DNA from 3 places in the Azospirillum sp. NS33 genome. Region 3 is predicted to be linked to each of the others. Evidence: riboswitches for the same ligand, from Rfam matches in the RefSeq annotation. Region 3 holds a riboswitch; each other region holds the start of a gene.
The links. Region 3 has a riboswitch for thiamine pyrophosphate ahead of AC6H2I_RS03905 (ABC transporter ATP-binding protein). Riboswitches for the same ligand answer to the same signal wherever they lie in the genome.

Region 1: another riboswitch for thiamine pyrophosphate. It lies ahead of thiC (phosphomethylpyrimidine synthase ThiC); the one in region 3 lies ahead of AC6H2I_RS03905 (ABC transporter ATP-binding protein).
Region 2: another riboswitch for thiamine pyrophosphate. It lies ahead of AC6H2I_RS08775 (ABC transporter substrate-binding protein); the one in region 3 lies ahead of AC6H2I_RS03905 (ABC transporter ATP-binding protein).

The regions. Positions count from the first base shown of each region.
Region 1 covers NZ_BAAKJB010000045.1:10,903-13,866, reverse strand. The annotation lists gene AC6H2I_RS27105 (nSTAND1 domain-containing NTPase) at 1-1,693, shown strand, start outside; TPP riboswitch at 1,836-1,948, shown strand; gene thiC (phosphomethylpyrimidine synthase ThiC) at 2,051-2,964, shown strand, end outside.
Region 2 covers NZ_BAAKJB010000007.1:88,729-91,692, forward strand. The annotation lists gene AC6H2I_RS08765 (helix-turn-helix domain-containing protein) at 295-807, shown strand; gene AC6H2I_RS08770 (transcriptional regulator) at 811-1,416, opposite strand; TPP riboswitch at 1,552-1,646, shown strand; gene AC6H2I_RS08775 (ABC transporter substrate-binding protein) at 1,698-2,828, shown strand; gene AC6H2I_RS08780 (branched-chain amino acid ABC transporter permease) at 2,834-2,964, shown strand, end outside.
Region 3 covers NZ_BAAKJB010000002.1:279,180-282,143, forward strand. The annotation lists gene AC6H2I_RS03900 (ABC transporter permease) at 1-719, opposite strand, end outside; gene AC6H2I_RS03905 (ABC transporter ATP-binding protein) at 716-1,477, opposite strand; TPP riboswitch at 1,470-1,578, opposite strand; gene AC6H2I_RS03910 (acetoin utilization protein AcuC) at 1,671-2,792, shown strand.

The DNA of each region.
Region 1 (2,964 bases), on a different contig from region 3:
CGCGGACGGTCTGGCGGCGGACCTGCGCGATGCTCTACGGGGGACAGGGGTCTCCGGGCAGTGCCGGGCGCTGGGGTCGGCGCTGTCGGCCCTGGTGGGGCGGGTGTCGGACGCGGACGGTCTGGCGGCGGCCCTGCGCGCGGATCTGCGGAGGGCGGAGGACCCCGGCCAGTGCGGGGCGCTGGGGTCGGCGCTGTCGGCCCTGGCGGGACGGGTGTCGGACGCGGACGGTCTGGCGGCGGCCCTGCGCGCGGATCTGCGGGGGACGGAGGATCCCGACCAGTGCGGAGCGCTGGGGTCGGCGCTGTCGGCCCTGGTGGGGCGGGTGTCGGACGCGGACGGTCTGGCGGCGGACCTGCGCAATGCTCTGCGGGTGACGGAGGACCCCGACCAGTGTTGGGCGCTGGGGGTGGGTCTGGCGGCTCTGGCGGGGCGGGTGTCGGACGCGGACGGTCTGGCGGCGGCCCTGCGCGATGCCCTGCGGGGGACGCGGGACCCCGACCAGTGCGGGGCGCTGGGGGCGGGTCTGGCGGCTCTGGCGGGTCGGGTGTCGGACCCGGACGCGCTGGCGGCGGCCCTGCGCGCGGATCTGCGGGGAACGGAGGACCGCAGGCAGTGCGGGGCGGTGGGGGCGGGTCTGGCGGCTCTGGCGGGGCGGGTGTCGGACGCGAACGGTCTGGCGGCGGCCCTGCGCGCCGATCTGCGGGGGGCGCGGGACCCCGGGCAGTGCGGGGCGCTGGGGGTGGGTCTGGCGGCTCTGGCGGGGCGGGTGCCGGACGGGGGCGGTCTGGCGGCGGCCCTGCTCGCGGATCTGCGGGGGACGCGGGACTCCGGGCAGTGCGAGGCGCTGGGGTCGGCGCTGTTGGCCCTGGCGGGGCGGGTGTCGGACGCGAACGGTCTGGCGGCGGCCCTGCGCGCGGATCTGCGGGAGATGCGGGACCCCGACCAGTGCCGGGCGTTGGGGGCGGGTCTGGCGGCCCTGGCGGGTCGGGTGCCGGATGCGGACGGTCTGGCTGCGGACCTGCGCGCGGATCTGCGCGGGACGGTGGACCCCGTCCGGTGCGGGGCGCTGGGGGCGGGTCTTGCGGCCCTGGCGGATCGGGTGTCGGACGCGGACGGTCTGGCTGCGGACCTGCGCGCGGTGCTGCGGGGGGAGTGGGTCACCGACCAGTGCGAGGCACTGGGGGCGGGTCTTGCGGGTCTTGCGGGTCGGGTGTCGGATGCAGACGGTCTGGCGGCGGCCCTGCGCGCGGATCTGCGGGGGGCAGAGTACCCCGACCAGTGCCGGGCGCTGGGGTCGGGTCTGGCGGCCCTGGCGGGGCGGGCGGCGGACTCGGACGCGCTGGCGGCGGCCCTGTGCGCGGATCTGCGGGGGACGCGGGACCCCGGGCGGTGCGGGGCGCTGGGGTCGGCGCTGTTGGCCCTGGCGGGGCGGGTGTCCGAACATGCCGCGGTCCGGGCCTACGCGGGTGCACTCGGTGTTCTGCGTCAGCCACGACTGCGCGGCGAGGGGGGTGGTCATTTCTGGATGAGCACAACATTGCCCGTTGATTTCGAGGAGAGTGCCCTGGTCGGCGCGATGAAGGGTATCTTCGGGAGCGACACCATATGGGACGCGGCGGACGCGCTACGGAAAGCTTGCCCGGACATCGATCTGTCGCGTCCATGGCCGGAGCCATTGCTGGACCGCTGAAGTCGGCTCCAAGGGTCGCGGTCGAACCGTTGCTTCACCTTCTTCACCCCGCCCCCAGATGCGTTTCGCGTCGTGGCCACCGGAGCCACGCCCCCCAGCGCCACAACGCGATTGACTTCCGCATTCCGTATGCCAAACTGACCGCGCTTCCAAGGGGAGCCCCGGCAAGGGGCTGAGATAACGCTGTACGCGCGCGTGAACCCTTCGAACCTGATCCGGGTCGTACCGGCGTAGGGAACGGAAAGCGGGGACCGTCATGCGCGCGGGCGACAGCCCGAAGGCCGGCCGTCCACCACACTCCCCACCCCCGTCACAGCACCCGGATCTCCTCGTCTCGACCGATGGAGATCCCTCGCTATGCCTGACAGCCTCACCCCCGACCGCTTCGCCGTCACCACCGGCCCGCTGCCGTCCTCCCGCAAGGTCCACGTCGCCGGCAGCCGCTTCCCCGAGCTGCGCGTCGCCATGCGCGCGATCGACCTGGAGCCGGACTGCGGCGAGCCGCCGGTGCGCGTCTACGACACCTCCGGCCCCTACAGCGACCCCGCCCACAGCGTCGACATCCGCACGGGCCTGCCCGAGCTGCGCCGCGCCTGGATCGAAGCGCGCGGCGACACCGAGGCGTACGACGGCCGCTCCGTGCGTCCCGAGGACAACGGGCTGAAGGCCGGGGAGGAAAGCCCGGTGCCGCTGTTCGACCGGGCCGGCCGCCGGCCCCAGCGGGCCCGGGCGGGGGGCAACGTCACCCAGCTCCACTACGCCCGCGCCGGCATCGTCACGCCGGAGATGGAGTACGTGGCGATCCGCGAGAACCTCGGCCGCGCCCGCGCCGCGGAGGCCGCGGCCCGCGACGGCGAGAGCTTCGGCGCCAGCATCCCCGACTACGTCACGCCGGAGTTCGTGCGCGACGAGGTGGCGCGCGGCCGCGCCATCATCCCCTGCAACGTCAACCACCCCGAATCCGAGCCGATGATCATCGGCCGCAACTTCCTCACCAAGATCAACGCCAACATCGGCAACTCCGCGGTGCTGTCCTCGGTCGCCGACGAGGTCGACAAGCTGGTCTGGGGCATCCGCTGGGGCGCCGACACGGTGATGGACCTGTCCACCGGGCGCAACATCCACACCATCCGCGAATGGATCGTGCGCAACGCCCCCGTGCCCATCGGCACGGTGCCGATCTACCAGGCGCTGGAGAAGGTGAACGGCAAGGCCGAGGACCTGAGCTGGGAGATCGTCCGCGACACCCTGATCGAGCAGGCCGAGCAGGG
Region 2 (2,964 bases), on a different contig from region 3:
TGCCGCTGGCCTGTGGCCGGGGCGCGGCGGTGCGGGGACCCCGGGCAAGCGCGCTCGTCCGGCGCGGCGCCCGGATGGAAGGCTACGGATCAAAGGGTGTATCCGCAAGGGCGCCGGTTGACAGCTTACCGGACCGGGCATAGCTCATTTTCAACGACCGGGTGAAGCCGAATCCGGTTGCCCGCTGTTTTGGCGTTCAAGCGCGTGCCGACCGGCCGCATCCCGCGCGCCCGAGCACCAATCGTCTCTCGCCGGGCGGTGTCGGGCCCGGCTTTCCCGGATACGGGGGATATTGTGAAAAAACGCGGACGTGAGAAGAAGGAAGGCCTCAACGATGTCGACGTCTTCGTCGGGCAGCGGCTGCGCGAGCTGCGCATGCTGGCCGGCCTGTCGCAGAGCGACGTGGCGTCGTCCCTGGGCCTGACGTTCCAGCAGCTCCAGAAATACGAGCGCGGTTTCAACCGCGTCTCGGCCAGCCGGCTCTACAAGCTGGCGCAGTTCTTCAAGGTGCCGGTGTCGGTGTTCTTCGAAGGGCTGGAAGAGCGCACCCTGGCGCGGGAGGCCGCGGCGGCCGGCCGGCCGGAAGAGGCCGCGGCGGAGGCGGAAGGCACGTTGCAATCGCGCGAGGCGCTCATGCTCGCCCGCTACTTCCAGCACATCCGCAATCCCGAGATCCGCGGCGCCATCCGCGAGCTGGCGGAGCGCTGCGCCGGGGAGGCCGACGGTGGCGACACGCCGGGCATGGGGCTCGGCGTGGGAAAGCGCGGCGGCCGCGGTGACGGCGACCACACCGGCGGCCGCGCCTGACGTTCAGCCCTGGGGCCGCAGGTCGCGGTAGCGCGCGAGGAAGGCGGCCATGGCGTCCTCCGGCCCGAGCGGGACGATGGGGTCGGGGGAGGGGGCCGGCAGGTCCTGCCAGTTGACCCGGTGCGGAGCGCAGAGGTCGCGCAGTTCCGTCGCCAGCGCCCGCTGGTCGGACAGCTTCACCGCCTTCGGTTCCGGATAGCGGAAGCCGAACCGCTTGGCCAAGGCCTGCTTGATCGGCGCGATCGCGGCGCGGATGGTGTCGCGCCCGATGCGCACCTTCCAGGGCGTCGGCCAGTCGCCGGTGAACGCTTCCTCGCAGTCGTGCATGAGGGCGTCGTAGGCGTAGCCGGGCGGGGCCACGTGGCTGGCCAGCACGCAGTGCTGGGCCACGCTGAAATAGGCCACGGTGTTGCCGACGAAGCGGCACTGATAGGCCAGCGGGCGGGCGATGTCCTCGATCTCGAAATGGCGGAAATCGGGGCGTTCCAGATCGACCGTGCGTCCGGAATAGGTGATGAGGACCGCCGTCGGCTCGGGATAGTCGAGCAGATCGAACTGGTCGGGGTCGGCGACCCGGCGGGATCCGGTGCGGCGGCGGGGTGTGGGCATCACCAACATGTAGCAGACGGCACGCCCCGTCGACAACGCGGCGGGCCGCAGACGTGGCATGCCACCGCGGTTTCACGATGCGGTGGCGCGCCAGGGCGGCCTTGACACCCATGGGACGGCTTGCGACTGTTCCTCACCGAACGGCTGGGGTGCCCGCACAGGCGGGCTGAGAAACACCCATCGAACCTGATCCGGGTCATGCCGGCGAAGGGAGCCGTGCGACGGCCGGGTGCAGCCCCGCCGCGCCGCACAGCACCCCCTCCGGCGAAGAGGAGACTGTCATGCGGCGGAACCGTGCGTGCGTCCTACTCCTGAGCGTCGCCTGCGCCGGCGCCGTGCGGGCCGAGACGCTCACCTTCCCCGTCCTCGTTCCGCTCACCGGTTTCCTCTCGCTGGAGGGCACGAGCCAGCGCAACGGGGCCGTGCTGGCGCTGCAGGACTCGTCGCCGGCGGGCGTCACCGTGGCATCGGATGTGGCCGACACGGGAACCTCCCCGGAGGCGGCGGTGACCGCGCTGGAGCGCGCCGTCGGGTCCGGCGACACGGTCGGCGCGGTGGCCGCCAGCATGCTGGGGACGCAGATGCTGGCGATGCTTCCGCTGGCCCGCGACTACGGCGTGCCGCTGGTGACGGTGTCCGGCACCGCCGCCATCACCGAGCAGGGCAACCCCTGGGTCTTCCGGTTCTTCCCGGGCGACGCGGTGACCAAGCGGGCCCACGCCCGCTACGTGGTGGAGGAGCTGGGCCGCACGCGCCCGGCCATCATCTATCAGACCACCGCCTACGGTCAGAGCGGCAAGGCCCACCTCGACGAGCAGTTCGCCCGCCTCGGCGCCGAGGTGGTCTACGAGGAGGGGGTGGATCCCGCCGCCAAGGACCTGCTGCCGGCCATCAGCAAGGCGCTCGCCGCCAAGCCCGACGCCCTGGTCCTGCATCTCCATTCCGGACCGACCGCACTCTTCATCCGGCAGGCCGCGGCGCACGGCGTCGATCTGCCCATCGTGGCCGGGTCCGCCATGCATCAGCCGAGCACGGCCGCCCTGCTGCGGCCGGCCGAGCTGAAGGGCGTGTGCGCGGAGACCGCGGCGTCGCCGGTGTCCGGCGGCTCGCCTGCGATGGAGCGATTCACCGCCGCGTACCGCGCCGCCTTCGACGCCGAGCCCGACGCCTTCGCGCTGGGCCAGTACGACGGCATGCGCATGGTGCTGGACGCGGTGGCCGGCGGCGCCCGCACCGCCGAGGCGGTCCGTGCGGCGCTGGCGCGCGGCACCCACGAGGGGCTGGCCATGACCTACCGCTCGGACGGGACGGGCAACATGGCGCACACCGCCATCATCGTGTGCTACGACGGCGCCTCGCGGGTGCCGGCGGTGGCCAAGCGGTACGACGGCCTGACCACCGCCGCGAACTAGCCGCCATGCTGGCCCTGCAGCTGCTGCTCAACGGCGTCGCCCTTGGCGCGGCCTACGCCCTGGTGGCGCTGGGCTTCGTCCTGGTGCTCAACGCCACCGGCGCGGTGAACTTCGCGCAGGGCGACCTGGTGATGGC
Region 3 (2,964 bases):
ACCCGGCGCAACGCGGCGTCCACGCCGGAGTAGAGCGCCACCGCGAAGGCGGCGAGAACGAACAGGGCGGCGAACAGCAGGTCGACCTGCATGCGGGCGTTGGCGTGGAGCATCAGGTAGCCGAGCCCGGCCGATGAGCCCACCCATTCCCCCACCACGGCGCCGATCGGGGCCACGGCGGCGGCGACCCGCACGCCCGATGCCAGCGCCGGCAGGGCGGCGGGCAGCCGCACCTGCCACAGCACGGCGGCCGGCGTGGCGTCCATGGTGCGGGCGAGATCGATCCAGCCGGGGTCGGTGCGCCGCAGCCCGTCGAACAGCGCGGCGGTGACCGGGAAATAGATGATCAAGGTCGCCATGGCGACCTTCGAGGCCATGCCGTAGCCCAGCCACAGCACCAGCAGCGGGGCCAGGGCGAACACCGGGATCGCCTGGCTGACCACCAGCACCGGCAGCAGCCAGCGCCGGGTCATGCGCGAGCTCGCCAGGGCGAGCGCGCTGGCGAAGCCGAGGGCGACGCCCAGGGCCAGGCCCAGCAGGATCTCCGCCAGGGTGTACGCGGCGTGGTGGGCCAGCAGCCCGGCGTGGCGCTGCACCGCCACCGCGACCGCCCCGGGTCCCGGCAGGATGAAGCGGGGCACGCCGCTCAGCCAGACCACGGCCTGCCATCCCGCCGCCAGCACGGCCAGGATGATGGCGGCCCGCAGGGCCCGGCTCATGCCGCCAGCCTCCGCAGCAGTTCGCCCTGCAGCGCCAGCAGCGCGGGGTCGTCGACCGGGCGCGGCGCCACTCCCGGCGGATGCAGCGCCGGCCCGATGGTGGCGGGCTGGCCGGTCATGGCGTGGATGCGGTCGCCGATGCGCAGCGCCTCCAGCGGGTCGTGGGTCACCAGGAGGACGGTGCGCCCGGCCAGCAGCTCCGCCGCCAGGGCCTGGAGGCGGAGCCGGGTGATGGCGTCCAGCGCGGAGAACGGCTCGTCCATCAGCACCAGCGGACGGTCCTCCATCAGCGTGCGGGCCAGCGCCACGCGCTGGCGCTGGCCGCCCGACAGGGCGGCCGGGCGGTCGCCGGCGCGATCCGCCAGGCCGACACGGTCCAGCAGGTCGCGGGCGCGGGCGACCACGGCGGGGGTGCGGGCGGCGCGGCGCAGCCGGGCGCCCAGCAGGACATTGTCGAGCACGCCGAGCCACGGCAGCAGCAGGTCCTGCTGGGCCATGTACGCGATGCGGCCGGCCAGTGGCAGGCCGTCCCCGGTGGCGATCACGGTCGGCGGTTCGGGAGCGGCCAGGCCGGCGATCATGCGCAGGACCGTCGTCTTGCCGACGCCGCTCGGCCCGAGCAGGCAGGTGACCGCCCCCGGCTCCAGCCGCAGGGTGAGATTCTCGTAGAGCGGCGCCCCGCCATAGGTGAGGCGTGCGTTGGCGACGGTGACGGCGAGGGGCGCGTCGGACGACGCGGGTCGGACGGGCGCGTGCATGGCTCACTGGTCCCTACGCCGGTACGAACCGGATCAGGTTCCAGGGGTCGTCCCGGTTGACGGGACCTCTCAGCCGACCATCGGCTCCCCCCAGTGATGTGCCGGGACTATGGCCCAGGCACCCGGTCGCGGCAAGGACCGCTTGACGCCGGGCCGGCCCGCGCCACCACATTGCCGCATGACGGAACCATCGGTGTTCATCGGCAGCGCGATCCACCGCACCCCCGGGTACGGCGCCAAGCACCCGCTGGCGATCCCCCGCCTGGCGACGGTCGTCGACCTCTGCCGCGCCATGGGCTGGCTGCCCGACGCCGCCTACCGCGACAGCCCGATGGCCAGTCCGCAGGACCTCGCCCGGTTCCACGATCCCGCCTACGTCGCCGCGCTGATGCGCGCCGACGCGGAGCAGGCGGTGGACGCCGAAACGGCCCTACGCCACGACCTCGGCCGTCTCGGCAACCCGCTGTTCCCCGGAATGTTCCGGCGCCCGGCCACGGCCGCCGGCGGATCGCTCCTGGGCGCGCGCCTCCTGCTGTCGGGGGCTGCGGCGACGGTTTACAGCCCGGCTGGCGGTACCCATCACGGCCGGCCCGACCGGGCCAGCGGGTTCTGTTACCTCAACGATCCCGTTCTCGCCATCCTGGCGCTGCTCGACGGTGGGCTGGAGCGTGTGCTGTACGTCGACCTCGACGCCCACCACGGCGACGGGGTGGAGGCCGCGTTCGCCGGCGATCCCCGCGTGCTGACGGTGTCCGTGCATGAGGAGGGCCGGTGGCCCTTCACCGGCCGCTCCTCCGACCGGGCCGGCGGCAGCGCCCGCAACCTTCCGGTCCCCGAAGGCTTCAACGACCGGGAGCTGGCCCATGTGGTCGACCACGCGCTGCGGCCCCTCGGCCGGGCCTTCGCCGCCGACGCCCTGGTTCTCCAATGCGGCGCCGACGCCCTCGCCGACGACCCGCTGAGCCGGCTGGCCCTGAGCAACGGGGCGCTGTGGGCGGCGGTGGCGGCGGTCACCGCGCTGGCCCCGCGCCGCCTCGTGCTGGGCGGCGGCGGATACAATCCGTGGTCGGTGGCGCGGTGCTGGGCCGGGGTCTGGGCGACCCTCAACGGGATCGACCCGGCGGTTCCGCCGACGCCCGGCGCCGAGGCGGTGCTGCGGGCGCTGACATGGGCGCGCTCCGCCGGCCGCCGCCCGCCGGAGCGCTGGCTGACCAGCCTGGCGGATCCGCCACACGACGGGCCGGTGCGCGACGCCGTCCGGCGGGTGACCGCGGCGGCCCTGGCGGCGCCGGTGCCGGACACCGCACGGCTGTGACACAAGGGGGTGCCGTGTTGTCGTTGCAGATAATGATAATGCGCGACCGCGACATTCCGCGACATTTCGTTGACGTTTTATGTCGGATGAGCGATTCTCGAACAAGGCGCCAAATGGGCGACGGTGCCGTAGCTGTGGATTGCGCGACACCAGCGTGACGGGTCGAAACCGC